DNA from 3 places in the Lysinibacillus sp. NPDC094403 genome. Region 1 is predicted to be linked to each of the others. Evidence: riboswitches for the same ligand, from Rfam matches in the RefSeq annotation. Region 1 holds a riboswitch; each other region holds the start of a gene.

Region 1 (10,380 bases):
TTCTGAGCAGTTACTATTTCATACAAACAGTATTCAAGCCCGCGGGCGAGTAGATCACCAGGACACATTTCTAGATAATCATGAATTAGAGCGTCAGCGAGGCATTACAATTTTTGCGGAGCAAGGTCGCATGACGATTGGAAACGATACATATACGTTAATCGATACACCAGGACACGTCGATTTCTCCCCAGAGATGGAGCGTGCCATTCGAGTTATGGATTATGCCATTATTATTGTTAGTGCGGTTGAAGGAATACAAGGTCATACTGAAACAGTGTGGCAACTTTTACGCCAATATCACGTCCCAACCTTTTTCTTTATCAATAAAATTGACCGTGAAGGGGCAGATGTTAAAGCCGTTATGGCACAGCTTCATAAGGATTGCTCTGAGGATGTACTACTCGTAGATGAACCGCTCCGTTCCGACTATGTTCCTTATTCGATGATGGAATGGCTTGCCGAACGTGATGAGCAGCTTTTAGATGCTTTTCTTAATGAGACATTGGATAGCTCTAGCTGCCTTTCTCATTTACAAACGATGATTAAACAGGAAAAGGCCTTTTTGTGTTTTACTGGCTCTGCCTTAAAAGATATTGGGATAAAGGAATTCCTAGCACAGCTTCCCCTACTTACAAAGACACATTTTCATAACGATGCCCCGTTCCAAGGTGAGGTGTTTAAAATTCGTCATGATGGACATCAACGTTTAACTTTTTTAAAGGCATTGCAGGGAACGTTGCATGTGCGTGATGAATTTTCATTTGGAAATGTAACAGAAAAAGTGACTGAAATTCGGCAATACAATGGCAGTCGTTATGAAACAGCTCAAGAGGTCGAAGCTGGGGAAATTTTCACAGTTAAAGGGCTTAGTGAAGCCAACATTGGAAATATCATTGGCAATTCCGGTAACCCGCAGCCCTATGAATTAGTACCTACATTACAAGCGAAAGTACAATATGAGGGCGATCAGCATATAAAAGAAGTTTTAAAGATTTTCCGCACACTCGAAGCAGAAGAACCATCATTACGTGTACTATGGCAAGAAAAATTCCAAGAAATTCATGTTCATATTATGGGTGTCATCCAACTCGAGGTTCTTATTGACGTGCTTAACAAACGCTTCTCGCTAGATATCTCATTTAGCGAACCACAGATTTTATATATGGAAACGATCACAACAACCGTGACAGGCTATGGTCATTTTGAGCCATTAAAGCATTATGCAGAAGTACATTTATTAATGGAGCCAAATACTCGCGGTACTGGTAATACATTTGTCAATGCATGTCACGCGGATGATTTATCTGTTGGGCATCAACGACTCATTGAAAAACATCTATTTGAGCGCGATCATCATGGGCTGTTAACCGGTTTTCCTGTGACAGATATTCGCTTCACTCTCTTAACGGGACGCGCACACATTAAACATACTGACGGTGGCGATTTCCGCGAGGCAACATTCCGTGCATTACGACAAGGGCTGGAGCAAGCAGAAAATGTATTACTAGAGCCCTATTACCGCTTTAAGCTCAAAGCGCCTAGTGATTTTATTGGTCGCATGATGACCGACATTCAGCAAGCTGCTGGTACATTTGACGCGCCAATCTTAACTGAAAATGATGCGATTTTAACTGGCCGAGCCCCTGTCGCAACATTTATGAGCTACAGTACAACCTTTGCCGCCTACACCAATGGTAAGGGCGTACTTTCTCTACAATTTGATGGTTATGATATGTGTCACAATACAGAAGACATTATTGCGCAAATTGGCTACGATAAGAACGCCGACCCTGAATATACATCTTCTAGCATTTTTTGTGCAAAAGGCAAGGGCTACTCCGTTCCATGGCATGAAGCAGAGGAAGCTATGCATTGTATTAAGTAAATTTAAAAACAGGACATGATTTGTTATATATCATTGTCCTGTTTTTTATGTTTCGTGGGGATTTACTGTGCTATCGTGGGGATTCTTGCTTCGCGTGGGTATTCTGCGCTCGCGCGGGTATTCTCTTCCCTTTCGCGGGTATTTGCTCTGCTTCCGCGGGTATTCTACTTCCTTTCGCGGGTATTTGCTCTGCCTCCGCGGATATTCTGCCCTCGCGCGGGTATTTACTCTGCTTCCGCGGGTATTCTCTTGCTTCGCGCGGGTATTCTACTTCCTTTCGCGGGTATTTGCTCTGCTTCCGCGGGTATTCTCTTGCTTCGCGCGGGTATTCTACTTCCTTTCGCGGGTATTTGCTCTGTTTCCGCGGATATTCTGCCCTCGCGCGGGTATTTACTCTGCTTCCGCGGGTATTCTCTTGCTTCGCGCGGGTATTCTACTCCCTATCGCGGGTATTTGCTCTGCTTTCGCGGGTATTCTTCTTCATCTCGTGCTAATTCAATTTATAAAGCTTGTACTTTTTTCTGTGCCTGTTTGAACATGCGATATGAAGGTTCCACTAGAACGTAGCTATGGGAATTAGAAAAATCAATTAAAACCTTGCCAGGTCGACTTTTCAATAGTTGCAATTTATCAATCAATGCTAACAATAGCTCATGACCGTTACCACGTGGGTGCCAGTTTAAATGATAATCATTTAGTTCCTGCACTGCTTCTAAAAATTGATAATACTCTCGCTCTACAAAATTCATCAGTTTTTTGTCTTTATGAGCTACTTGAGATAAATCCTCTAAATATGTTTCATAAAAGCGCATTACTATCGAACACAATAAATCATTAGCACGGGCAGCACTTAGTATTGGCTTTGGAGCTTGGGAAAGTCGCTCTAAATTTGGTTTTGCACGAGTCGAATCAATGCGTGTAATTAAATGGTAATGCTCACCATTTACCTCATACACAATTGGATTTGTCGGCATATACATCATAAAACTATTTGTTTTTGTTTTAAGCTGATCTGTAATATTTGCCTTTGCAAAAAGGTGCCCATTAATACTTTCATTTTGAATCCAAATAATGTCTTTGTTATATAGAATTTGCTCAAATAATCGTTCATTACTAATAAGATTGCTAGCTATTAATTGATCAACAAGTGATTCTACAACCATTCTTGTTGTAGCTTTCTTTGAAACTTCAGTGCGTGGCTGTTTACAAATTTTCATATCTAAATATTGCGATTGCTGTGCTGTACATACATGAATATTCTTCATACGTGCATCCTCTTTTCGTACATATTTTCAAAACGGAAGTCATCAGTAAAAAAAGGATTTCCTATTAACCGAGGAAATCCTTCATTCTATCTCTTTCGTTCATCACATAAAGTCAAACAATGCCCAAATATGAAAGAATTAGCTTGATAGCAAATACCTTCTTTTATCTTGGGCGTTTGACGTACAGTGACGAACAGAGCATTCTGTTTTGTCAACATGCCACCTCCTATTCCTCGTAGGGTTATGGTGTGTACTCATAATAGGCAGGTCTCCTGACTTATGATCATCGCTACTTTTCCCCTTCCCGTCGTTAAACAGTGGTATTTGAAAAGTCGCTCACATTTACAGTTGCGGGACAGTGTCGGATTTGCACCGATTTCCCTTTTAAGTAAATTGCACGCAATTTACACCTATTATTTCACGCTATTCAGTTGTCATAGGAATCCTAGTGACTACACATTCCTATTAGATTATTAAATTCAATTGTAAAGGAGTGTATTTTCTAAGTCAAATGACACAATATATTCCAGTTTCTTGTTCTTTATCTTCTAGCTATTTTCTTTCCCAAAATGTGTTACATAAAAAATTGTTAATTATAGTTTTCGAGGTAATTTCCTTTTTCAAAAAATTCTTTTGAACTTAGGGCAGTCCATTCCTCTGGTGTTAAAGTTGGGTTCAAATCAAGATAGGATTTAACCAATTTATAGCCTACACCGTAACCATATAAACTTGGAAGGCCGTTACCTCCCATAATAATTTCGTAAGTCCGAGAATTACGGTGTTTACTTTGTCTACCAGAGGTTCTTATTACATCTTCGGAGCTTTTCGTAATTTAGTTGCTTGCTCAAATGAAAATGCGAGTTTTATTAGAACATCTTCACTAAATGCAGTTCCTGCGAAAGTTATGCCAAATGGTCTCCCATTTTCCATATACCCTGCTGGGACGGCAATAGACGGATAACCAGCTTTTGCACTAATTGTCGAACCTATATATGATGGAAAGATAATCGCATCTAATTCATATTTTTTTAATGTATAGTCGATTCCTTGCTCTTGAGAAAAATACAAATCCTCTAATTTTGCATTTAAATATTCAGGATCTCTTAACGTGTTCGGTAAATACTCTCTCGATTCCAATTTATCCTGCCCATATTTCAACGAGTTTTCTTTCGATAGTTTATTAAATTGAATTAACTCAGAGATAGAATGTACAGGCATGTGTGAAGGTAGATTGACAAGGAAATTATTTAAACTATGCTTTAATTCATATTGCGGTACTCCCCATTTCCAGTCTCTATGGAAAGAAGGAATCTCGATGTCTTCAATAATAACGGCTCCTTGCTCTCTTATAACCTGAATTGCATTATTAAAAAGTGTTTCATCATATTCTCCTGAGTCATAATAAGCTTTCGGGGCATTATTATACACTCCAATTCTAGCGCCCTTTAATCCTGTAGCATCTAAAAAACTGGTGTAATCCTTAAATAACCTTCTTTCACTTTTATATGTAGCGACGTCGTCTTGATCTACTCCTGTTAATACTCCCAATAAAATAGCTGCATCTGTTACTGTTCTAGCCATTGGCCCTGCTGTGTCTTGAGAGTAAGTAAACGGTATAATGCCTCGTCGGCTAATTAGCCCAACAGTCGGTTTTATGCCGACAACTGAATTTTGAATAGCAGGATTTAATATCGAGGCGTCTGTCTCAGTTCCAATTGATAAAACAGAAAAATTCGATGCTACTGCTACTGCCGAGCCCGTGCTAGATCCTCCTACAAAAAGTTCTGGATCACCATAAGGATTAAGTGTTTGTCCACCTCGAGAACTATAGCCTGCCCACATCGTACTCGACATACCGTTCGCTAATTCAGTCATATTTGCTTTCCCTAAAATTACAGCCCCCGCTTCACGAAGCTTTTTTACTAGAAATGCATCTTGCTTAGCTAAATAGTTTTCTAATGCTATTGCGCCTGCACTAGTATGCATAAAATCTTTCGTTTCGATATTGTCTTTTAAAACAACCGGAATTCCGTGTAGAGGCCCTCTAGTCCCTTTCGTCATTCTTTCCTCATCTAAAGCTTCAGCAATAAATATCGCTTCAGGATTAATTTCAAGCATAGAATTAATTTTTCGTCCACCTTGATCATAGTTAGCAATTCTGTGTAAATAATACATAGTTAATTCTTTTGATGTTATATCACCTTGTACCATAGCTTTCTGAATATCGATTACTGACAATTCTTCTTTAAGAAAACTATTAAAATATTTCTCCATTCATGTTCCCCACCCTTCTTTCAAGATTATACCAAAAAATCAATTTATACCTAAAACATAATTAAATTTCAAAGCCTCCTCAGCCACCCGCAGTCGGATAAGTATGCATGCTAACTCAAAGCTCGACAAGTAGTTAACGTGTAAACATAAATGTTAAACTGCCCCACACATATTAATCTAATGGCTTAAGTTTATGTATATAACCTGTGCTTCTGTTTGTCTCACACTCTCCAATTAATTACCAAATAATGATCTGATGTGCTACACTTTCTATACAGATAAAATTTTCAGTTAGTTTAGAAATGGGTGGGAACGGGATCATATGAAGAAGCTTAGAGGTATTTGGGGTGTCACAATGTGCATATATGGCGTGTCTTTATATATCAAATATTTTCAAAAAGTCAGTGAAGGATGGAATATTACCCTTCATGTTTTATCAGGGAGTTTATGTATTATAGGATTTTCATTAATTGTTCAAGCAATAAGAGTACATAAATAATCTGGCGCTACTATCTCAAGAAAAGATCAGGTTGAGAGGTGAATGAAATTGAATAATATTAATATCCAATTTGGAACACTAATGCTTTTTCTAATTGTGCTTGTTTTAGTAATTAGTATTTTTGGATTTATCATTAGAAAGCTGTTAGGTGTCGAAAGAAAGAAATGGTTTTCTTATAATCACATTAACGAAAGACATAAAAAACTAGATTGGTCTGTACGAATAATTTTTACAAGTCTATTATTAATAAGTTCTTATTACACGATATACAATGACACAATTGGAATTCCTTGGTTTTTCAAAACATGGTTTATATTAATTGTCTTTTTAGTAACATCTGAAATGTTACGAGCATTTATGGAATGGAAATACGCGGATAATAAAAGAGATTTTCTTGCTACTATCGCAGAACTGATGTTTATGATCAGCATAGTATTTTTGGTGATAACAACTGGTTTTTTCGGCTTATTTAATGTTTAATACCGAATCTATTAAGCAGTTGATAACACCGGTAAATCAATGCACTTGGTATAAAATAATAAAGGCTATTTCGCAGAAAATTTATTCCTGCAAAATAGCCCTTTTTTATTAAGTAATATAGTTCTTTCAATTATTGTCCACTAAATCTTTGTGTAAGCTTTTGTAAATTTTCAGCTTGTACACATAAGTCTTCCGACACCACCGTGTTGACCGCCTGCATAGAGGCACTTTGCTCATCAACTGACTGCAGAATGACCTCAGTATAATTAGATAATTTATCCATTCCGTTTGCAATTGTCGATACTAATTTTGTCACTTCATTCGAGCTACTTGAAAGCTCTTCTGCTGTTGCGGAAATATCCTCAAGCTGGTTCGTCATTTTGCTAACATGCTGAGAGATTGTACCAAACGACTTTGTAGCCTCATCAATGACATAGACGCCCTGTTGAACGTTTTTCAAGTCCTCTTCGACAGCGGTAGCCACTTGTTTTGTATCGCTTTCAATGCCAACAACAAGTTCGACAATTTGAATAGCAGAATGCTTTGATTGCTCTGCCAATTTTCGAACTTCCTCCGCTACTACTGCAAAACCTTTACCATGCTCTCCAGCCCGCGCCGCTTCAATCGCTGCATTTAATGCAAGCAAATTCGTTTGATCTGTAATAGCCGTAATCATATCTGTCATAGACTTGATATCTGTCATTTTACTTGATAATTGTTGCATTAATTCACTTGTTTTTTCAGTGGAAGTTGAAATAAACTCCATTTGATTTTTAGCTACGTGTAAAATTTCCGCACCGTTGCCTGCAATGTCATTTGCTTCTTTTGCATGATCAAAAACGTCTTGCGTTGCCACGGTAATACGTTCAATACCGTCAGCAGTTTCCTGCATTGCAATAGCACTCTCATTTGCAGACTGAGCTGCTTTCTTAAGCCCCTCAGACGTATTTTCCATTTGTGAATCAACTTCGTTAACCGCATTTGTAATTTCATTTGTACTTGCTGATAGCTCCTCTATGCTCGCTGATAAATCTGTAGAACTACTCGCAATTTCTTGTGTCATCGTATGTAATTGTTCTTTCATCTCTATAAACGCATGAGCTAACTTCGAAATCTCATCATTGGAATTTATCTCAATAGGAGCAGTATGAAAATTCCCATCAGCTATAGCTTGAGCGGATGCAGCTAATTGATTAATTGGCTTAATAATTTTATATTTCACATAGAAAATATAAGAAATCGTCATAGTCGTTCCAATTATCGTTAATAAAGTGGAAATCCAATTTAATGAAGTTACATTTGCAAGGTCAATAATTAAAATGACACCCATAAGAACACTTAAAGCAGAAAAGCCAATTATACTTCTTTTCCGTAAACTCATACTAAACTCCCCCAACTATATTATTATTCTAATGTTGTTATTATAGTTTAAATATACCAAAATTCCTAGAAAAAAGCCCATCTTTTGTAAAAACAGAGAAACATAGAGCTCACTTTACTTTAGAGAAAGTGCTTTTATGTCGTTGAAAGAATATTGCGTCAATAAAGTTATGATCTAAAAGTATGACTCTTCAGCAAAACGAGGGGTTGGTTTCCGCTCCGACTGGGCACTTTCCTGGGGGCGTCGTGCCAACAAATGGTTTTTGCGCGAAAGCGAAGCGGCAGCGGCAGATGCTTTTTGCGCGAAAGCGAAGCGGCAGCAGCAAATGGTTTTTGCGCGAAAGCGACCAGGTTGGTCACGAAGGCGTTAAAACAGGACGTGATGCTTTTAGCCTCCGTTCCTCTACCCGCTTCGCTTGCGCTCATTCACCAAGATTGCCCCTGACCATTTTATTTTTCACAAAATATAAAAGCACTTTGCTATAGACAAAGTGCTTTCATAATAAATTATTTTAATTTCATAATACTTGATCCTGCAATACCTGGATGTGTCATCTCATATGGATCTAAAATTAAATCTAATTCTTCTTTCGTTAGTACACCCTCTTCAAGGCAAAGCTCACGAATTGAACGACCTGATAGGATTGCTTTACGCGCAAGGCGTGCAGCTACTTCATAGCCAATATGCGGGTTCACTGCTGTTAACACACCAACACTTTTTTCCACATATTCTTTCATGCGATCTTCGTTTGCTTCAATATCCTTCAAGCAATTTTGTGTAAATGCTCGGAACACGTTATTCATAATACTAATTGATTGAATTAAGTTAAAGACAAGCACAGGCTCCATTACGTTTAATTCTAATTGTCCAGCTTCTGATGCTAAAGAAATTGTATGGTCATTACCAATTACTTGGAAGGCCACTTGGTTAAGAACCTCTGGCATAACAGGATTTACTTTCCCTGGCATAATTGACGATCCAGGTTGACGAGCTGGTAAAACGATTTCTCCTAATCCAGCACGTGGTCCAGATGCCATTAAACGAAGGTCGTTAGCAATTTTCGACATATTAATCATACAGATTTTTAATGCGCCAGATACTTCTGTATAAGCATCGGTATTTTGTGTTGCATCCACCAGGTGTGTAGCGCCTTTAAGCGGCAAACCTGAAATTTCAGCAAGATGAACATCAACTGATTGAATATAGTCAGGAAATGCATTTAATCCTGTACCAACAGCTGTTGCTCCCATATTTACATCATATAAATTTGGGCGAGTTTGGCGAATACGCACAATATCACGAGTGATAACACGGCAATATGCTTCAAATTCTTGCCCTAATCGAATCGGTACAGCGTCTTGTAAATGCGTACGACCCATTTTAATAACATGCGCAAATTGCTCCGCTTTTTGGTGGAACACCGCTTGCATGTTTTCCATTGTAAGAAGTAGTTCATCTATTAAATTCAACACAGCAATATGAATTGCTGTTGGGAAAGCATCGTTTGTTGATTGTGACATATTAACATGGCTGTTTGGACTAATTGTATGGTAGTCCCCTTTTTCTTTGCCCAAAATCTCTAAGGCACGGTTAGCAATAACCTCGTTGGCATTCATATTAATGGATGTGCCAGCACCACCTTGGATTGGGTCAACGATAAATTCAGCATCCCACTCACCATCAATAACTTCTTGTGCAGCCTCGACAATTGCATCTCCGATTTCTTTTGAAAGTAGGTGTACCTCCATATTACTTAAAGCAGCTGCTTTTTTAACAATACCCATTGCTTTAATAAGCGCTGAATGGATCGTGTAACCTGTAATTGGGAAATTTTCAGTTGCACGAAGAGTTTGAATACCGTAATAAGCATCGCTTGGTAAGGCACGTTCACCTAAAAAGTCTTTTTCTATACGTTGTGTGGACATAATTGTCGTCTCCTTTTATGTAATACTCACACTTGATAGTAGCTAATTAATCTCGTATTGTAAACAGTCAATTGTCCGAAAACGAAAAATAATCATTTCGCCTTGGCGTAATTGTAGCTGCCGCTTCACTTTCGAGCAAAAAAGATATGTCGAATGAAGATAAAAACCGAGCGCAGTTTTTACGCTCGGTTTCCATTATTTATTAGAAGTCACTGTAAAACGGCTGTTTACATGCTTTGAATTTTCAATCTCATCTAACAACGCAATGGCATAATCTGCATAGCTAACATAACTTTCCCCAGCAGTATTTACTAATAAATGATCTTCTCCTATAGTATAGCTACCTGTACGTGAACCCTCTGGATCAAAGAAAGCAGATGGGCTTAAAAATGTCCAAATAATAGTAGATTGCTGTAAGTCATTTAGATTTTCTCCTTGGTTTTTAGCTGTCGCGTAAAACATTTCTGGAAAATCCGGTGTATCCATTACGCGTACAGTCTTGTCTGGATCTACAAACAGACTACCCGCACCACCGACAACAAATAATTTTGTATCAATACCAGTGAAAATGTCAATTAAATGACGGCCAACTTTCACATGTAATTCCTCTTGACCAAAAGGAGCACCAAAAGCATTCACAACAACGTCAAAGCCTTTTACATCTACTT
Region 2 (10,380 bases), on a different contig from region 1:
CACCAATAAGAGACGGAATTATGAAGAAAAAGTATGTAGAAGTAGGGTGTTTTTTCATAATTTAAAGCCTCATTTCTCTTGGTTTTTTCGAAGTTTTATACATCAAGCTTGTTAGTTATGTCCTTTAAAACCGCCAAGAAATGTATATCTGTACTTTAATCAGTGGGAATTTCTTTATTCTGCGAGATAAAGATAGAAAACGGATCAAATAAAAAAACACCCCTCTAAAAAGTAATAAAGGAATGCCCAAACACTACTTTTTTATAATTAACATCCGCAAAGCAAAATTTCTATTCATTAAATCATAGCTATAAAAATATCGTAAACCAACAATACATCGGTTAATTCTACAGCAAAATGAATTTTTATTCAATCTAAAAAAAATTGTTATTGTTAGTATTCTCTTCTAATTATCCGCATTTCTTCTTTGTATCATTACCTTTAAGACAAACGTAACTGCCGTTTCACTTACGTTACAAAAACACTTACTGAAAGAAGTTAAAGTTTAGTTAAACTCTACATTAAATCATACCTATTTTGATTGCCTAAGAGATTTAACCAGCCCTTAATAGGCATACAAATAGACCATACTGTCTTTCATCTCATATGTTAATTATGAACCACAACTTATCAAAACAGGAGGTTTTACCATGCATAGACGTATGCATCATCATCACCATGAAGGTCCACATTGTTGTCCACCACAAACATGCCCAACTCAATTTGATCCACCACATTTTTTACCGCCAGAGGAATTTGTTCGCACTAATTATATCCATACGGTCGTACCTCATGTACAACCAGCACATATTAAAACAGTTAACAAACATATAATTGATCATCAATATCATTTCCCTTGCACTGAGTGTGTAGTGGATGAATGTTGCGAAACTCATACACTTTGCGAGATGCCACCTGAGCCGTGCCATATGCCACATCACCATATGGGACACCATCACATGGGCCATCATCATATGGGTCATCATATGGGCCATCATATGGGTCACCATATGGGCCATCATATGTGCGATCCTATGGGTCATCATATGGGCCATCACATGGGCCATCATCATATGGGCTATTAATAGAAGAAAGCGATGGGGCTTTATGTCTTCCCTATCGCTTTCTTACTATTAGTGTAGATTAGAATCTCGTCATTAGTCCATTCTTGAATTGATACAAAGTTATGGGTCGATAAGATATTCTAATCCAGCAGCTCCAAATACTTTTAATGCATAACGCCCATTCGGTAATAGGGGCACACAAAAAAGCGTTGGAGCCTCACAGCTCCAACGCTTTTAAATTAGTACATTTTTAAATATTGATCGCGTTCCCATTGGTGTACTGTTGTACGATACATGTCAAACTCGATTTCTTTTGCCTCTTTAAAGTTTGCATAGATATGCTCACCTAAAGCTGATTGAGCTACTTCGTCCTGAGCAAGTAATGCTAAAGCATCGTCAAGTGCTGGTGGTAAGTTTGCGATACCATTCGCTTTACGCTCTTCATCAGACATTACGTAGATGTTACGGTTAATAGCAGCTGGTGGTGTTAAGTTGTGACGAATACCTTCAAGACCAGCTTCTAAAATAACAGCCATTGCTAAATATGGATTAGCAGATGGATCCACAGAACGTACTTCTACACGAGTTGAAAGACCACGTGCTGAAGGGATACGGATAAGTGGTGAACGATTTTGAGCTGACCATGCTACATAACATGGAGCTTCATAACCCGGTACAAGACGTTTATAAGAGTTAACTGTTGGGTTTGTCACAGCTGTGAAGCCTTGAACGTGAGCAAGGACACCTGCCATGAATTGCATTGCTGTTTCAGAAAGACCTAGTTCAGTAGATTCATCGTAGAATGCATTCTCTTTACCTTTAAATAATGAAACGTTGAAGTGCATACCAGAGCCAGCTTCACCGAATAATGGTTTTGGCATAAATGTAGCATGTAGACCGTGTTTACGAGCAATTGTTTTAACAACTAATTTGAACGTTTGGATATTGTCACAAGCTGTAATTGCGTCTGCATATTTAAAGTCAATTTCGTGTTGGCCAGGAGCTACCTCATGGTGAGATGCTTCAATTTCGAAGCCCATTTCTTCTAGTTCTAAAACGATATCACGACGGCAGTTTTCGCCAAGATCAGTTGGTGCTAAGTCGAAGTAACCACCGTGGTCGTTTACTTCTAATGTCGGTTCACCTTTTGCATCTAATTTAAATAAGAAGAATTCTGGCTCAGGTCCTAAATTGAAGCTTGAGAAGCCCATTTCTTCCATTTTCTTAAGGATACGTTTTAAATTGTTTCGTGGGTCACCAGCAAACGGCTCGCCTTTAGCAGTGTATACATCACAGATGAAACGTGCTACTTTCCCTTTTTCAGAAGTCCAAGGGAACACTACGAAAGAATCTAAGTCAGGATGTAAATACATATCTGATTCTTCAATACGTACGAAGCCTTCAATGGATGAGCCATCAAACATCATTTTGTTTTCTAGAGCTTTGTCTAATTGGCTTACAGGAATCTCAACATTTTTGATTGTGCCAAGAATATCCGTAAATTGTAGACGAATAAAGCTTACGTTTTTTTCTTCGATTAGACGTTTAATGTCCTCTTTTGTGTATTTACCCACAGTTTTCCACACTCCTATTAATTGTCTAGCTTATATCATTACCCTACCCTATTAATAAAGCAATTAACGATGTTACCTTTTATTAATAGAATCGAGATAAATCCCCACGACGGATGGATGATTTTTGCATGCGCTGCGCTTGACGCATTTCCTCTCGCATAACGCGACGTAATTCTTTGTCACTTAAATCTGGTTCATCTGTTGAAACAGGTTCATTCTTTTTAGCGAACAGCTTTTTAATTTTTGCCATGTTCATGCCCTGTTCCAAGTAATCTTTAATTTCCAACAATGTATCGACGTCATTTAATGAAAACATTCGACGATTGCCTTCTGTTCGGTGCGGCTCAATTAAATGGTGTTCTTCATAATAACGAATCTGACGTGCCGAAAGCTCGGTCAATTGCATTACAATATTCATAGATAATAACGGCATAGTTCGTCTAATTTCACGACTCATTTAATTCCCCTCCAATACCTGCTAATAATATAACGAAAAATTCACACTGTCAACCACTCATGTGAGGTTTCCTGACACGGAATAAAATATTTTTTTGAAATGATGAAAAATTGTAAAAAACTAAACTTAATATCCTAACATGTGGTTGATTTCTGTTCCGACTTTGCGTTTTCCTAGGGGCGTCGGGGCAACAAATGTTTTCTGTGCTTCTTCATTCAGTAGGTGTTAGCCCCACTGAAAGGGAACCACATCAGCATTCATTTCACCACCTTCAGAGGTAGGAGTCTTCTATTGAATGAAGATACATGGCATACGCTTTAACAAATGTCATCTTCATCTTTTCGTCCATAAATAAAAAACTATTCAAAATGGAAGTTTTGAATAGTTTTTCGTTACCTATTTTTGGATTTTTTGAACAGCACTACAAATAGCAAATTTTACGTGCTCATATGTTAATCCACCTTGAATAAATGCTGTAAATGGCGGACGAATAGGACCGTCTGCTGTAAGCTCAATACTTGAACCTTGAATAAAAGTTCCAGCTGCCATGATGACATCATCCTCATAGCCAGGCATGTACGCTGGCTCCGGTGCGTAATGCGCATTAATTGGTGAGTTTGCTTGAATTTCACGACAAAAAGCAATCATTTGTTCCGCGGTTTGGAAAGAAACCGATTGAATTAAATCCGTACGATTAGCATCATACCTTGGTGATGTATTCATACCAATCTCTCCTAGCATAGCAGCTGTGAAAATGGCACCTTTTAATGCTTGAGATACAACATGTGGTGCAAGGAAAAATCCTTGATAGAAATCACCAAGCGTGTTTAATGTTGCTCCTGCTTCAGCACCAATACCTGGTGATGTCATACGATAAGCACATTTCTCAACTAAATCTGCACGACCCGCAATATAACCACCAATTTTCGCTAAGCCTCCACCAGGATTTTTAATGAGCGAACCTGCCATTAAATCAGCCCCAACCTCGATCGGTTCCTGTGCCTCAACAAATTCACCGTAGCAATTATCAACAAAAATAACTGCATCTGGTGCTAATTCACGGATTTTTGCACACATTTCTGCAATTTGTGAAAGGGTAAAGGACGGGCGTGTTGCATAGCCCTTCGAACGTTGTATAGCAATCATTTTAGTGTTTGGTGTAATTGCAGCTGCCACACCTTCCCAATCGATTTCTTGATTATTGATTAAATCCACATGGCTATAACCGATTTTATAATCTTTTAATGAGCCAGTATCCTTATCGCCACCATCGACTATTGATTGCAATGTATCATACGGCTGACCCGAAATATAAAGTAATTCATCACCAGGACGTAGTACTCCGAATAAGCTAAGTGTGATTGCATGTGTACCAGAAATAATTTGTGGACGTACAATGGCAGCCTCCGCTCCAAAGACCTCTGCATAAACGCGTTCTAGATTGTCACGCCCCTCATCATCATAGCCATAACCATTAGACGGGTGCAGATGATAATCACTTACTTGGTGCTTTCGAAACGCAGCAAGCACTTTTTGTTGATTGAAGAACGCCATGTCTTCTACCTTCGCATGAAAAAGGCGTACCTTCTCTTCTATTTTAGCAGCTAATGCTATTGTTTCTTCAGTTAAATTGGTTGTAAAAGTCATTATATTCTTCTCCATTTCACATTTGTTCAAATCTTATCTTAACAATTTGTGAGCTTACCTGCAAAACTTGCTATTGTTTCTAATTACATTATGCGCTAAGCTAAATTTCGGACTAAATCTAGTATGTCCTACTATAATAGAATACTTAGTATCTGATAATTCGTTCGATGCTTTTCTTTGCAAAACTTTTAGATACAAAAAGGTAACTTTAAAGTTTTCTAGTATGTAATCTACTACAACATGAAATGATTTATTCACATAAGGGGTGAAAGGGTTGGCTTGGGAGGTTTTTAGTATCATCGGAACAATTGCCTTCGCTATTTCCGGGGCAATAATTGCAATGGAGGAAGAATACGATTTATTCGGTGTATATATACTCGGTATCGTAACTGCTTTCGGTGGTGGAGCTATACGAAACTTACTTATAGGTTTACCTGTAACAACACTGTGGGGGCAAGATATGATGTTCCAAATTGCTATTGCAGCAATTACAATTTTTTTCATTTTTCCACATCGACTCATTCAGCATTGGCATCGCTGGGGCAATTTCACTGATGCTATTGGATTATCAGCATTCGCGATTCAGGGTGCCCTATATGCTGTGAAGCTCGATATGCCTATTAGTGCGGTTATTGTTGCTGCTGTCTTAACAGGATCAGGTGGTGGAATTGTTCGTGATTTATTAGCTAGACGACAACCATTAGTCCTCCGTGATGAAGTCTATGGTGTTTGGGCAGCATTAGCCGGGCTAATCGTTGGACTTCAACTATTTTCCGGGGATATCTTTTTATATGTATTATTTGGCGTGATCACAGTACTAAGAATACTTTCATATACGAAGAGATGGCGATTACCGTTGCGGAAGTTACATCGAGCATAGCTTGTTTCCTTACATCGCTGCATAATAACAAGCCCAAATATCAATTATTTGGGCTTGTTTTGTTGTTTTGATTATTTATATTTAATTCCTTATTCATCACAACAGCGTGCAACCATAAGCACCTAAGAATATGTGAAGGTTAATAAAATTACTTTTCTAACAGCAACATAGATTCTTCTAATGTAGCCATATTTTTCATCATGGAGCATGCTGCGTCCAAAATAGGAAATGCTAAAGCGGCACCAGAGCCCTCTCCCAATCGCATATTCATATGCAGCATTGGTTCTACCCCAAGCATTTCGGCTGCAATTTTTGCACCTGGTTCTTCAGAGACATGAGAAGGAATGATATAGTCTTTTACTTTTGGTTCGAGTTCATATGCAATAAGGGCAGCGATGGTAGAAATAAAGCCATCAATAACAACAGGTTTGCGATGTGCGGCAGCAGCAAGTATCACTCCAGCCATAGCACCTATTTCTAACCCACCAACTTTCGCAAGAATATCAATAGCATCATGACGATTTGGTTTGTTTAATGTAATGGCATTGTGAATGACATCGACTTTATGTTCTATCCCTCCTGGTCCAACTCCTGCGCCGAAGCCCGTCACTTCATTCGGATGACACTCACGTAGAACCGATAATATGGCAGCACTCGGTGTTGTATTACCGATACCCATTTCACCTGTCCCGAGTACATTTATCCCATTTTTAATTTCTTCCGTAGCTACTTCAATTCCTACTTCAATAGATTGAACGGCTTCTTCCCTTGACATAGCAGGACCTTTTGCCATATTGTCCGTGCCATATTTAATTTTTTTTATGATAACACCGGCATCATGTGGAATATCCTCTTTTACACCAACGTCTACTGTGACAATTTTTGCATCTGTGATTTTTGCGATAGCACAGACACCAGTTCCTCCTCTAGGAAAATTTAATGTTTGAAAGACCGTCACATTTTGTGGATTAGATGTCACCCCTTCATCACAAACACCATGATCTGCTGCACAGACAATTACCGCCTTATTATCAATCGCAGGAAATAGGTCTCCTGTAATTCCGGATAGTTGCACAGCAAAGGCCTCCAGTTTCCCCAAGCTGCTAGGAGGCTTGCAAAGTCCATCTATACGTTCTCTTGCCTTCTCCATCATTTTGTTGTCAGCACTTTGAATGTTTTGAATCGTCTGTTGTAATAATTGCATGAAAATTTCCCCTTTCTTTTTTGCCCCTTGTTACTTGAAGAATGATTTAGAGAAAAAAATAAAAAGCCTGTAGTTTATTCCATAACAAATAAACTACAGACTTTTCCATCGTCTATATAATCGAAGCAGATAGGCAGGTCTCCTGGCTCAATTTCAACATTTCATAGAACCTTCCCAGAACGATGCTAGTGGCATTCTCTATGAAACTCCCTTTTACAGTGGTGGGACCGCTAAAGCTTTTCACTTTATTCCCTATTCTCCCGCAATGGGCACCTAATGCTTTTATGCAATTACTTTAAATCTACGACAAAGTGGTTTTTGTGTCAATATATTAGTGAAATTGTATATTTCTTTTCAACGTTTCTGAGTTACATATAGATTCTGAACTTACGTACATTGATAATCACCATTAATTTTAAAGATCTTCTGACAAAGAGAATTTTGGATATCAATCACTTCAATCATTCCTATATCTTAAATTTTTTTAAGTACTATTTCGTGCACTCCACACATTCTTGAAAGCATTAGAAAAATTACACATACAATTTAAATGCAAATTTATCCAAATAACTCAACAAGCAACAGCGGCTAGATAAGCAAACTATAGTATGAACATTCAGAAAAAAATGTTAGTATTAATTTGTAAAACATATCATATAATGTACTTTTTAAGTTAACTACAATTGTGCGTTAGGTGGTGTTATGTTGAAGAAAGACATAAAAAAAGACAAGATAAAAGTGATTTCTGTTTTTGGTATAGGTTCTATTTTAGTTTTATTGGTTCCTTTTCTCTTTAATTGTTTTTTATAGTATGTCAGTAAGCAAAAATACATGATTCAATTTACTCAATTAAAGAATATAATGGTTATTTTTTAAAACAAGCAATAACTCCACCGATACAAGCTGCACAAAGTGGTACTATTCCAGTTCCACTCACAAGCTCCGATGCAAGTTGCTGCTACAATTCTTGCCACAACTAGGTCAACAAGAAAGGAAGATGTGGTTTATAATATTGTGAATGAGTTCACTTAAACTAATGAGGGCGATTGTCCAATTAGAGCAATCGCTTTTTGTGCTACCGAAGCAGATTTGTTGAAAAAGGTGAATGGAATTTTTCGGTAGAATATTCTTTTAGAATAAACACAATGATTTATAGGTGTTAGGGACCATGTTGACAATCCGAAATTTTTTTATTATCATATTAAAAATCGTTAATGAATTCAATAATATTTCGTATAACCCCAATAATATGGTTTGGGGGTCTCTACCAGGAACCGAAATTCCTGATTACGAAGAAAGTACAATACTTGTATTTTCTTTGTGGTCAGGAATTTTTTTGTATTTTAAATCTAATAATTTATTTCAGGAGGTCAAAAATGAACTTTTTAGCATTGCCAAAAATTGAACTACACTGTCATTTGGACGGAAGCCTTAGGGCTGAAACTATTATCGATATTGCACAGAAGGAAGGCATTCAGTTACCCACTTTTGATAAGGATGAACTACAAAAGGAGCTGATTGCTCCGTTAGAATGCGAATCCCTTGATGAGTATTTAAAAAGATTTTTTCTCCCTAATATAGTAATGCAGTCTAAGGAGAACTTAAGAAGAATTACTTTTGAGCTATTTGAGAATGCAACAATGGAAAATGTGAAATATTTAGAAGTCAGATTTGCCCCGTTACTTCACATATTACAAGGTCTTGGCGTTGAAGAAGTTATTCAAGCTGTTATAGATGGGATGAGAGACGCTGAAAGCTGTTTCGAAATAAAGGGAAATATAATCCTGTCCTGCATGAGGACGATGTCTGTAGAAAGTGCATTCGAGGTGGTTGAAAAGGGGAAAAAGTTCCTTGGAAAAGGTGTAGTGGCAATTGACCTATGTGCATCCGAAGAAGAAGGCTTTTGTGAAAAATTCGTAGATCCAATCGCTTTAGCCAAAGAATATGGCTACAGAGTCACTATTCATGCCGGTGAAACAGGAATTGGTAAAAACGTTCTAGAGGCTGTTGAACTGTTGGGTGCTGAAAGAATAGGACACGGAGTATTTATTAAAGATTGTGCCGAGGCTTATAAGATTGTTAAAGAAAGACAGGTAGTTCTTGAAATGTGTCCAACAAGTAATGTCCAAACGAAAGCTGTTCATCATTATTCTGAACATCCGATTTATAAGTTTCATAAAGATGGAATAAAAGTGACATTTAATACGGATAACAGAACCGTATCAAATACTACAATGGCAAAAGAAATCCATTTAGTTAACAATGAATTTAATCTAAGCGAGGAAGATTATCGACAAATTTATTTAAATAGTGTAGAAGCATCCTTTGCCGACCAAGAAACTAAAGAATGGTGCTTGGCACAATTTAAAGAAGAATAGACTTTGCAACAAATTATGCAGAATATATTCACAAACATTTTCCCAAAATCGAAGAAAATACGATAAATAAAATGTTTTCTTCAAAAGAGTATGAAATATTAAAACGGACTTTAGAGGATAAAACTATTTCCATTCCCCTTTACTAAAAGCTCCCTAATGCCAAAAAGGCTTTCGGGAGCTTGCTGTCCGTTTATTGCTGTGATATTAACTTTGTTTTATCTATTTCACTCAGAAATGTTGCACCGAGTAAAAGGATAGCGCCTAGTATTTGTAGGGTCGCCATTTTTTCACCTATAATCATCGTCGAAATCACTAATGATGTCAGTGGATCAATATAGCTTAAAATAGCTATACTTTGCCCTTTTAGATGACGCATTCCCAAAAAGAACAAATAGAAGCCGATCCCAGCATGTACAATGCCCAATGCTATAAGTAAACTAATTGATTTTATATCGATTTGCATTACTTGGAACCCATTAGTCCCCAAAAGGTAAAGAGCAAGGATTAACGCTGCTAAATCAACTAATAATCAGTGGGGATGAAGAAAGTCCCCACTGATTAAAGTTTCACTTTATATAATTTGGCTTACTTACTTTATCAATTAGTAGAATGCCATCATATTGATCGCGTGGAACTAGACTTTCCTCCATGATTCCCCAGCTATATGATAAGCGTGGCTCAAACATCCATGAGTTCCCTACTTCATTTTGACGGTTGCGTAAGTCGATAAATGTGTAAGGTTCATTTGTCGATGAAAGAATATCCTCGATTGATCCTTTTATTGGCGGTAAGACAGCCATTGGTTCGCGTAGATTGTTTGCAGTTTCACCACCAGCCATATAAAGACCAAGGACATAGCTATATTTTTTGTAGATATCTGGTAGACGTTCACCCATTAATTTTACAGAATCAGGGGAACCCTTTACTTCGGATTGTGCTTTACGAATATGGTCATTATGTGCCCAGACTATAAACTTTTCAGTTGGATAAACCTCTTCCGCTAACCAAAGTAGGTTTTCCATCATCGCTTGATCACGCCATTCTATTGTCTTTAAATAAGAATCATATTTATCTTGTTCAAGTTCAATAATTGTTTTAATTGTTAATTCTACATATTCCTCCGCAAAACGGATACGGTCAGCAAAAGTACGTTCCATAAGCTTTACAATATGAGGC
Region 3 (10,380 bases), on a different contig from region 1:
CTGCTTTTTGTGGTGCTTCAGCAAAGGCAGAAGTAGTAGGAACCATTAGTGCTGCAGACGCTACTATAGCGATTGAATTCTTCTTCCAGTTCTTCAACTGTTTTCCCTCCTTGGATGTCTTAAATAATTGGGTCATCTATACTAATACGAATGAGTAATAGAAAAGTTTCGTAAATTGTATATATATTCCCAAAGGTACCATTCTATATATTTCCATTATATTTTACAGATGATAAAAATATGTAGAAGGGAGATAATACAGGCAACCTCTACCATTCCTACAGCTTTGTTAAATTAGCGTAGGAGATGGTTCAGTCGCAATTGAAAAGTATCAACTAGGGCCAAAAATTATCTTACAGCTGCTCAATAAGTCTGTGTAAATCTTCCTTCGAACGAGGCATTTTGATGTTTTTCTCAAATAGATTTTTATTTTGTAAGGCAATGGCCATTTCAAAGACCCATGGGCGTTCAAGATGGGCTTTCTCAAGCAGATCCGCTTGATAGAACATTTTAACAGGATCCCCATTATAAATAATTCTCCCAGCTTCCATCACGATTATTTGATCTGCCCATTCATAGGCTAATGGGATATCATGGGTTGCCAGTAAAATTGTTCGTTCACCGTTCTCTAACGTAGCTAAATACTGTAAAACTTGTGCACTATAATAATTATCTAGTCCAGCTGTCGGTTCATCTAATAATAAAATAGATGGTTCCATTGCAAGTACTCCTGCCATAGCGACACGTTTTTTCTGTCCAACACTTAAAAAATGTATGGGTTTATCTAACAATGCTTCAACTTCGGTTTGAGCGACAGCCCATGTAATTTTTTCTTCAATTTTTTCAGTTGTCCAGCCAAGATTCAATGGTCCGAATGCAATATCCTGCTTCACTGTACCAGAAAAAAGCTGGTTGTCAGCATCCTGAAATACAATACCAACCTGTTGACGTAATTCTTTTAATGCTTTTCTACTATAATTAAGTTCTTTGCCACAAAAAGATATACTTCCAGCGGTAGGTTTCAAAATTCCATTCAGATGCTGAAATAATGTTGATTTTCCAGCCCCATTATGACCAAGCAAAGCAATTTTTTTTCCCTTTGGAATCTGAAGTGTAATATCTGTTAAGGCATGAGTTCCATCTGCGTAAGCGTAGGATAAATGTGTTAATTCAAAATATAAGTCTGTCATCAGAAAAAACCTCCATAAATGATGAGGAGTATAAAAATAGCAGAAATACCTAGCCAGTTTTTCATGCTATAGGTAACATTCTCCTGCCAATAGACAGTTTCGCCACCACGTGCTTCCATCGCATTGTTTAACTCACGACTTCGTTGGAACATCTCAGCAAGTAAAGCTGCAATCAGCATTGATACTGAGCGAAGCCACTGCATAGGGGAGCTGTATCCTAGACGAGCCTGCTGGGCAAGATGAATTTTTTGCATACTGTCTAAAAAGATAAAAATAAACCGATACGTTAGCTCTACTAACTCTACAAATAGAGTAGGAAGTCGCCATTGTCGTAGGACGTAACAAATAGATTGGACTGATGTTGTGAGAATTAAAAAATACAAACAGCTGATGCTGCCAAGGACGATGAAAAAAAGCTGTTGAGCTGTCACGAGGCTCGCACTGCCGATAAAAATCGTCCAACTATTAAGTGAAAATGACCAAATGTGCGTTGGTAGCGTGCTAGTTGATCGCGCTATAGAAATTAAAATTGATACTAAACTTGATAGTAAAAAGAATCCTGGTAGCAATAGTAATTTTGCATAATATTTTGTAGGGATTTTTGCGCCTAAAATGATAGAAGCACTCATCACAATAAATGTAATGAGTGAAATTCGTTCATCTCTCATGATAAGCGACAATAAAAGTAGTCCAAGGGATAACGTCATTTTTTCTAGCGGATGAACAGACGCTAGTTTGTTCATATAAGCATACTTATCAATGAGTAACATAGCGTTTAACCCTCTTTATGTTTGCCGCGCATTAAGCCGATGAAATAGCCGATAAATCCAGCGCCAATAGCAGCTTGTAGTGCGAATAATAAGCTTTCAATTTCACCACTTGGTGGCTCCCAAAAGCTTTCAAACCATGGCTCGTAGCTTGCATCTATTTCACTAATCGCTGCTTCCGCTTCGCCATCAGCCCCTCCGAATTCTGCACCTTTTTGAATAAATAGGGGAACGATTGCTAATAACACAACAATTGCTATGAGCAGTAAGTTTTTTTTCATGTTAGTGTACCTCCTTTGCTGAGAAAACACGTAAAGCTTTTAATTCACTTACATTGTATTTCTTCAAGAAGTTCATAACGATAACGGTTAATATTCCTTCACTAACAGCAAGAGGAATTTGTGTTAACGCGAAAATTCCAGCAAACTTTGTGAATGAAGCCATAAAGCCACCGACCTCAGAAGGGAAGGCAAGTGCTAATTGTACAGAAGTGACAACATATGTACCTAAATCACCAAGCATTGCTGCTAAGAATACGGCTACTGAAAATGATAACCCCATTTTTTGAGAGCCCTTAAAAACATAATAAGCAATAATAGGACCAGCAATTGCCATAGAAAAGGCATTAGCACCTAAAGTTGTAAGTCCACCATGAGCTAAAAGTAAAGCTTGGAATAATAATACGATTGTCCCGATAACACTCATCGCTAATGGTCCAAAAAGAACTGTCCCAAGCCCAACTCCTGTTGGGTGTGAGCAACTTCCTGTTACAGAAGGGATTTTTAAAGCTGATAGCACAAAGGCAAAGGCACCCGAAAGACCTAATATCATTTTTGTTTCAGGATTTTCATCAATGGTTTTTCGAATAGAACGTAATCCTAAAATAATAAATGGAATTGATACGACCCACCAAAAAATTGCCCATTCGATTGGCAAAAAGCCCTCCATAATATGCATCGCAAATGCACGATCTGGCACGAATAAAAATGCCAATAAGAAATAACTAAGCTTCCAACCTGAGAATTTCAAAAATCTCTCCTCCTCACATTAAAATTTTTCGAATTAGTATGCGATCGATACAATTTCGCCTTGGCGTAATTGCGTCCGGATTTTGAATTGTGCAAGCACAATTCATTCCTTTCAAAATCCGTGACATCCGCCGGAGGCTTTTTTTCATTCATTAGGTGTTTTGGTCCGGCTGGAACCATATCTGTACTCATCTACTACCTTGAGATGGAGTCTCTTCTAAATGAAAAAAAAGCACTTCTCCGTTTGTGGAAAAGTGCATAGCTAAAAAAGCAAATAAGTTCTAATCTGCTAAGCCGCACACCCATCCTCGTAGGTTGAAACGATCACATATTTTTCGGCAGGTCTCCTGGCTTTAGTTCAACGTTTTATAGGCCTTCCCATCCTTTGGACAGTGACATAATCTATAAAACTCCCTAGTACAGTGGCGGGACCGCGCCGGATTTAAACCGGCTTCCCTTTTAAGCGAAATGCTGAACAATTCGCACCGAAAAAGATGAAGTTGTGAGATTTCACGACAAAGTGTAACATGATGTTCCATAAATATGCTATACTTTTTGTGAAAAAATTTTTAATTTAGTCTCTATGTCGAAAATTCGGATAAATAGAAAAGGAATGTCACATTTTTCTAAAAATAATTAATAAAAATGTCACAAATTAAGAAAGAAATATTGAAATTTTAAAAAAATAAGCTATGATAGAAACAGTTTTATCAAAATCAATTATGCCACGGCATAATTGCGTCCGGAATCGGCTTTGTGCTTGCATAAAGAACTCCTTTCCGATTTTGTGACATCCGCCGGAGGCTTTAACTTCTTTCAGCGGATGTTTGGATACTTGCTGAAAGAAGTTAAAACTAAATTCATATAAAACGTCCATAAGTGCTTGAATATTTTCAAGATAATAGGGAATTCGGTGAAAATCCGATACAGCCCCCGCTACTGTAATAGCTGATGAAATCGCAAAGGCCACCATTTATAAAAAATGGGAAGGTGCGAAAGTAAAAGGAAGCTTAAGTCAGGAAACCTGCTTATGTGATGCTGCATGCAAACTTTTCGGAGGGAGAAGTTGAAGCGAAAGCGAGTACTCTTATATATTCGTTTTTATTTGGCTTCTACTAAACCTTTACTCTTCGTCTAGAGTAAAGGTTTTTCTTTTTCCTAAAAGCAAATGAGGGGAGAACGATTATGACAACATGGAATTTAGAGGGGATGAAAACGCATCTCTTTATTTGCAACGGTAGTAGCTGTATGAAAAAAGATGCAGAGGACATTACACAGGCAATCCGTGATGAAATACAATTGCTAGCACTTGATAAGGAAATACATACAACGAGGACCCGATGTAATGGCAGGTGTAAGGATGCTTGTGTTGTCATTGCTTATCCTCAAGGGAATTGGTATCGCGTGCCGACAACGGAGCATGCGAAGGCACTTGTGCAAGATCTAAATCATGAAGCGTTACATAATGAGCATGTCTTTACATTGCGTGAAGGTTCGTTACAACGTACAGCACAGACAACAGCCATTAAAGGTATTGAAAAGGTGAAAGAGGGGTAACAAAATGGCGCAAAAAGGTAAGATTTTCGTAGTTGGCTTTGGCCCTGGAGATTTTAAACATATTACGAATCGTGCTGTGGAGGCACTACAACAAAGTGATATGATCATAGGCTATAAAACTTATGTTGAACTTATTCAGGATTTAGTTAGCGCAAAGTCGATTATTAGTACTGGTATGACAGAGGAAGTTTCGCGAGCACAGGAAGCTGTGCGCCAAGCGGAGGCTGGAAGTATTGTATCTGTTATTTCCAGCGGTGATGCTGGTGTTTATGGAATGGCAGGATTAGTGTATGAGGTTTTAATCGAGCTAGGCTGGACGGAAGCAACTGGTGTCGAGGTAGAAATTGTTCCAGGTATTTCTGCTATTAATTCGTGTGCAAGTTTACTAGGTGCTCCGATTATGCATGACGCCTGTACCATTAGTTTAAGTGACCACTTAACGCCTTGGAATTTAATTGCAAAGCGAGTAGAAGCAGCAGCAATGGCGGATTTTGTTATTGCACTTTATAACCCAAAAAGTGGACGTCGTACGAGACAAATCGTTGAGGCACAACGAATTTTATTAGAATATCGTTCACCAGATACGCCGGTTGGACTTGTGAAAAGCGCATATCGTGACCGTCAGGAAATTACGATGACGACTTTAGCAGAAATGCTTGAACATGATATCGGCATGTTAACTACAGTTATTATCGGGAATTCAACAACATTCTTCTACGACAATAAAATGATTACGCCACGTGGTTATCAGCGCAAATATACACTTGGTGAAGAAAAACAACCGTTACGACCACATCAACGACTTAAGGAAGAAAATGAACCATGGGCGATGAATCAAGAAACAGGAGCAGCGCGTAATGATTTTGCGACAGATCCTAATGCCAATCGTATTAAGCCCAGTTTAGATATAACACCACAACCAAAGTCTAAAAAATCGTCACTTGAATTGGCGACAGCTGCTCTTGCAATGGTGAAGGGAACGAGCGCTGTGAAAGTAACACCTAAGCTCGTTCAACAAAAAATCGAATCTGTTTTTGAATTAGCTGTTAGTCCAGGAGTAGCCAATAAGTTTTTTACTCCTCAACAAATGATGACGTTAGCTGAGGTAGTTGGTGAGGAAGGAACGATGGAGTATACACCTGACCATCAAATTCATTTAAAAATTCCAACGTCTGAACCTGAAGAGATTACAGCAAAGCTTCGTGAAGTGGGCTTTTTACTAGCACCACTTGGTGACGTGTTATCGTTAAAGGCTTGTGACTTCTGTTATGGAGAAAAGTACGATTCGATTCCGTATGCTGAAGAGATTCAAGCAAAGCTTGGTGGTATGTCGTTACCGAAAACATTAAATATTGGCTTTAACGGCTGCGGTATGGCGTGTTATCGAGCGGTATTCGATGATATTGGAATTGTTTATCGTAAAAGTAAATTTGATGTTTTTATAGGTGCCAAGCCGGTTGGTCGTACAGCACATGCGGCCCAGCCAGTTGTGGAGGGGCTAGAGCCTGAACAGCTCATACCACTTATCACCGACATTATCGAAGAATATAAAGCAAATGCGCATCCAAATGAACGTTTGTTTAAATACTTCAAGCGTGTGAAAAAGATCCTACATTTTACGTATCAGGATATGTCTTCAAAAATAAAAGTAGAGCCAGCTCCATGCGGCGACTAGTGAGGAGTAATGAGATGAAAGCAATTTTATTTGTCGGCCACGGGAGCCGTTTAGCTGCAGGAAATGATGAGGTACGCACGTTTATCGAGCAAATGACACCTCGCATTGATGATAACTTTTTAGTAGAAACATGTTTTTTAGAGTTCGCTTCGCCAAATATTGAAGAAGGTATTACGAACTGTGTGAAAAAGGGTGCTACAGAGGTACATGTAATTCCGATTATTCTTCTTCATGCTGGACATTCAAAACTACATATTCCAGCAGAAATCGAACATGCACGTGAGCATTATCCAAATATAACGTTCACATACGGTCAAACAATCGGAATCCATGACGAAATATTCGCTATTTTAGAAGACCGTTTAGCAGAAATCGGCTTTAATGCTGAAGAAGAACATCAGGATACTGCCATTTTATTAATTGCAAGAGGCGGCAGTGACCCAGCTGCAAATGGTGATTTTTATAAAATTACACGCCTATTATGGGAAAAACTCCCGGTTCAGTATGTAGAAAGCGCTTTTATGGGTGTTACAGATCCACGTGTTGAAGAAGGAATTGAGCGCTGTGTGAAACTTGGTGCTAAAAAAATCATTATGCTACCGTACTTTTTATTCACAGGTATCCTAATGGAACGTATGAATGGTATGTGTAAGCAATTTAACGAAAAATATGCTGACTGTGATATTCAAATTGCCAACTATTTTGGCTATCATGAGCGTTTGCAAAATGTGCTATTAGAGCGTATTGAGCAAGCTGTAAATGGTACATCAACAGGTAAGCAAGATTTAGAAAATTATCGTGCTTATGCGGCAGTGCATGGACATGCGCATCATCATCACCATCACGATCATGACCATGACCACCATCACCACGAGCATGATCACGACCATGACCATCATCACCACCATGAAGAGGAGCCAGTGAAATGATTTTCATGTTAGCAGGGACGAGCGATGCTAGGAATCTAGCACTTGAAATACAGTCAGCAGGTTATGCTGTGACGGCTACGGTCGTTACTGAATCAGCCGCTTCAAGCCTTGCAGAAGTAGGCCTTCCTCATTTAGTCGGTCGATTAACGGCGGAGGAAATGGCGACGATTATCACAGAGCGAGGGTACCGTTTAGTTGTAGATGCCTCTCATCCATTTGCTGAAGAAGCTTCAAAAAATGCGATGGCGGCAGCTGAGCAAGCGAATGTTCCGTATATTCGCTATGAACGTGCACATGAGCATTATGCCCATTCACTAATTACGGTTGTGAAAGATTACCAGGAGGCAGCCCATTTAGCAGCGGAAAAACGTGGTGTCATTATGCTAACGACGGGCAGTAAAACGCTGGCGACTTTTACAAAGGTGTTACATGGTTTAGAAAATACACGAGTAATTGCGCGTATGCTTCCTCGACTCGATAATATGGAAAAATGCGAAGCACTTGGTGTGGCACAAAGAGATATTGTTGCCATACAGGGACCTTTTTCAAAGGAATTAAATGAAGCCCTCTTTCGTCAATATGATGTGACATTGATGATTACAAAAGAAAGCGGCAAGGTTGGCTCGGTGGATGAAAAGCTTGAGGCTGCCCTTGCATGTGGCATTGAAACAATTTTAATTGCAAGACCAAATATAAAATACGGACAGCAATATTCTACATTTGAAGATGTATTACAAGCTGTACAAAACACACTTTAGGAGGCAATACAAATGGACTTTAAAACAGATTTCAAACCATTAACAGTAGACCCAGATAAAATTTACGATTACAGTTTCTCTATTATTGCAGAGGAGATGGGCGAGCATAATTTCTCAGAGGATGAGTGGAAAGTAGTACGTCGCATCATTCATGCTTCTGCTGACTTTGAACTAGGACGTAGCGTAATTATTACACCAGGTGCGCTTGAAGCAGGGATTAAATCAATTCTTGCTGGTCGCCATGTCATTGCAGATGTGCAAATGATTGAAAGTGGTTCAGGGAAAAAACGCTTCCAAAAACATGGTGGCGATTTACACTGCTATATTGCAGATGAAGATGTGTCGATTGAAGCGAAAAAACAAAACACTACGCGTGCGATTATTTCTATGCAAAAGGCAGCTAAATTACATGAAGGCGGCATTTATGCAATCGGTAATGCACCGACAGCATTGCTGGAATTAATTCGTTTAATTAAAGAAGGCTTAGCGAAACCAGATTTAATTATCGGTATGCCAGTTGGCTTCGTTTCCGCTGCTGAGTCGAAGGAAGAGCTGTTAAAACTAGAAGGTATTCCGTATATTACAAATGTTGGTCGTAAAGGCGGTAGTACAGTGACGGTTGCCGCATTGAATGCTGTCTCACTTTTAGCGGATGAACAGGCGAAAAAATAATGGAGCGGAAGCCTAAAAAGGATCCCAAGGACATGCGTCACGGTTATACAACGGGATCCTGTGCGACTGCAGTAACGAAGGCCGCATTACTTGCCTTAATTACAAATGAAGAGCAAGAAACAAGTACCATTCATTTGCCGATTGGGCGAGATGCGACCTTTACGATAGAAAAGTGTACATTTCAGCATGATACTGTAAGCTGTGAAACGATTAAAGATGCTGGTGATGACCCGGACGCAACACATAAAGCACTCATTATCGGTACAGTAAGCTGGTCGGATATACCAGGCATTCATTTGGACGGTGGAATTGGTGTCGGGCGTGTAACAAAGCCCGGCTTACCAGTGCCTGTTGGAGAAGCAGCTATCAATCCAGTACCACGGAAGATGATTCATAGTACTGTACAAGGCGTACTTGATGAATTTCAAATTAAACGAGGCGTTAACATAGTTATTTCCGTCCCTAAAGGTGAGGAAATTGCTAAAAAAACGTTAAATGGGAGACTTGGTATTATTGGAGGCATCTCCATTTTAGGCACAAGGGGAACCGTCGTGCCTTTTTCGAGTTCCGCTTATATGGCTAGTATTGTCCAAGCAATTAGTGTTGCAAAAGAGGCTGGTTGTGAGCATTTAGTTGTTACGACTGGTGGCCGAAGTGAAAAGTATGCGATGGCACAGTACCCTCATTTGCCAGAGGAAGCGTTTATAGAAATGGGCGATTTTGTAGGCTTTACATTAAAACATTGTAAGCGACTTGGTATGAAGCAAGTATCACTTGTCGGTATGATGGGGAAATTCTCAAAGGTGGCACAAGGTGTCATGATGGTGCACTCCAAAAGTGCTCCAATTGATTTTAACTTTTTAGCCCAATTAGCGGTGGATATAGGTGCGGATGAAGAAACCGTTACAAACGTACGAGAGGCAAACACCGCTTCACAGGTCGGAGAAATTATGGCAGAAAAGGGCTATGATGCATTCTTCAACCACTTATGTGAAGCTTGCTGTTATTCATCATTACATCACATTAAGGGCGGTTTAACGCTTTCTACATCGATCTATTCGATGCAGGGACAATTATTAGGAAGGGCTGATGACATTGCATCGATCGATGAAATTGATTGGGATCGGGGATAACGGACAAGAAAGCTTGCTACCGCAATATGTGCAGTGGATTGAAGACTGTGAGGTACTTGTTGGTGGGGAGCGTGTTCTAGAATTTTTCCCGAACTTTACTGGTGAAAAAATTTTGATTAAAGGTGGTCTTTCAGCGCTTGTTGAAAGATTATCTGCAGAATCAAGAAATACAGTGATCTTAGCGTCTGGCGATCCATTATTTTACGGAATCGGTGGTTATTTAGCGAAGAAGCTAGACATTGAAGTTTATCCGTATATTAGCTCAGTGCAGCTTGCTTTTTCAAAGATGGGGGAAAGCTGGCAGGACGCTTATGTCACAAGTATTCATGGGCGTTCCATGAAAGGTTTAGCCCAACGTATTGATGGTAAAAAGAAAGTGGCACTGCTAACAGATGCAGATAATAATCCGAATGAGCTAGCACGTTATTTAAAGCATTTTGGCATGACAGAATACAATGCATTTGTTGCAGAAAATTTACAAGGCACAAATGAAAAATTCGGCTGGTATTCGCTTGATGAATTAGAAATGGCTAATTTTTCTCCATTAAATGTTGTCATTTTACAGCAAACTTCAGTACCGAAACGCTATGCACTCGGTATCGATGATGAAGAATTCTCACAGCGTAAGCCTGATAAAGGTCTGATTACGAAAAAAGAAATTCGCGTCTTAA

Evidence for each region. Region 1 has a riboswitch for cobalamin ahead of ACQKMV_RS12490 (hypothetical protein). Riboswitches for the same ligand answer to the same signal wherever they lie in the genome.
Region 2: linked by a shared signal. The riboswitch ahead of cobT (nicotinate-nucleotide--dimethylbenzimidazole phosphoribosyltransferase) and the one ahead of ACQKMV_RS12490 (hypothetical protein) in region 1 are both predicted to bind cobalamin.
Region 3: linked by a shared signal. The riboswitch ahead of ACQKMV_RS18280 ((2Fe-2S) ferredoxin domain-containing protein) and the one ahead of ACQKMV_RS12490 (hypothetical protein) in region 1 are both predicted to bind cobalamin.

The regions. Positions count from the first base shown of each region.
Region 1 is NZ_JBNNTL010000007.1:6,340-16,719, forward strand. Features, by position in the region: gene ACQKMV_RS12485 (GTP-binding protein) at 1-1,888, shown strand, start outside; gene ACQKMV_RS12490 (hypothetical protein) at 2,389-3,153, opposite strand; cobalamin riboswitch at 3,399-3,582, opposite strand; gene ACQKMV_RS12495 (DUF2268 domain-containing putative Zn-dependent protease) at 3,743-3,985, opposite strand; gene ACQKMV_RS12500 (amidase family protein) at 3,961-5,427, opposite strand; gene ACQKMV_RS12505 (DUF4181 domain-containing protein) at 5,975-6,406, shown strand; gene ACQKMV_RS12510 (methyl-accepting chemotaxis protein) at 6,537-7,787, opposite strand; gene aspA (aspartate ammonia-lyase) at 8,294-9,712, opposite strand; gene ACQKMV_RS12520 (NAD(P)-dependent oxidoreductase) at 9,908-10,380, opposite strand, start outside.
Region 2 is NZ_JBNNTL010000001.1:799,662-810,041, reverse strand. Features, by position in the region: gene ACQKMV_RS03635 (YjiH family protein) at 1-58, opposite strand, end outside; gene ACQKMV_RS03630 (hypothetical protein) at 651-1,085, shown strand; gene glnA (type I glutamate--ammonia ligase) at 1,304-2,638, opposite strand; gene ACQKMV_RS03620 (MerR family transcriptional regulator) at 2,721-3,095, opposite strand; gene ACQKMV_RS03615 (aminotransferase class I/II-fold pyridoxal phosphate-dependent enzyme) at 3,492-4,742, opposite strand; gene ACQKMV_RS03610 (trimeric intracellular cation channel family protein) at 5,017-5,622, shown strand; gene cobT (nicotinate-nucleotide--dimethylbenzimidazole phosphoribosyltransferase) at 5,771-6,826, opposite strand; cobalamin riboswitch at 6,942-7,118, opposite strand; purine riboswitch at 8,038-8,136, shown strand; gene add (adenosine deaminase) at 8,203-9,204, shown strand; gene ACQKMV_RS03595 (EamA family transporter) at 9,395-9,709, opposite strand; gene ACQKMV_RS03590 (erythromycin esterase family protein) at 9,771-10,380, opposite strand, start outside.
Region 3 is NZ_JBNNTL010000014.1:96,247-106,626, reverse strand. Features, by position in the region: gene ACQKMV_RS18305 (S8 family peptidase) at 1-97, opposite strand, end outside; gene ACQKMV_RS18300 (energy-coupling factor ABC transporter ATP-binding protein) at 354-1,190, opposite strand; gene cbiQ (cobalt ECF transporter T component CbiQ) at 1,190-1,960, opposite strand; gene ACQKMV_RS18290 (energy-coupling factor ABC transporter substrate-binding protein) at 1,966-2,238, opposite strand; gene ACQKMV_RS18285 (energy-coupling factor ABC transporter permease) at 2,240-2,986, opposite strand; cobalamin riboswitch at 3,306-3,490, opposite strand; cobalamin riboswitch at 3,846-4,032, shown strand; gene ACQKMV_RS18280 ((2Fe-2S) ferredoxin domain-containing protein) at 4,171-4,542, shown strand; gene cobJ (precorrin-3B C(17)-methyltransferase) at 4,547-6,217, shown strand; gene ACQKMV_RS18270 (sirohydrochlorin chelatase) at 6,232-7,146, shown strand; gene cobK (precorrin-6A reductase) at 7,143-7,904, shown strand; gene ACQKMV_RS18260 (precorrin-8X methylmutase) at 7,917-8,576, shown strand; gene ACQKMV_RS18255 (cobalt-precorrin-5B (C(1))-methyltransferase) at 8,576-9,709, shown strand; gene cbiE (precorrin-6y C5,15-methyltransferase (decarboxylating) subunit CbiE) at 9,666-10,380, shown strand, end outside.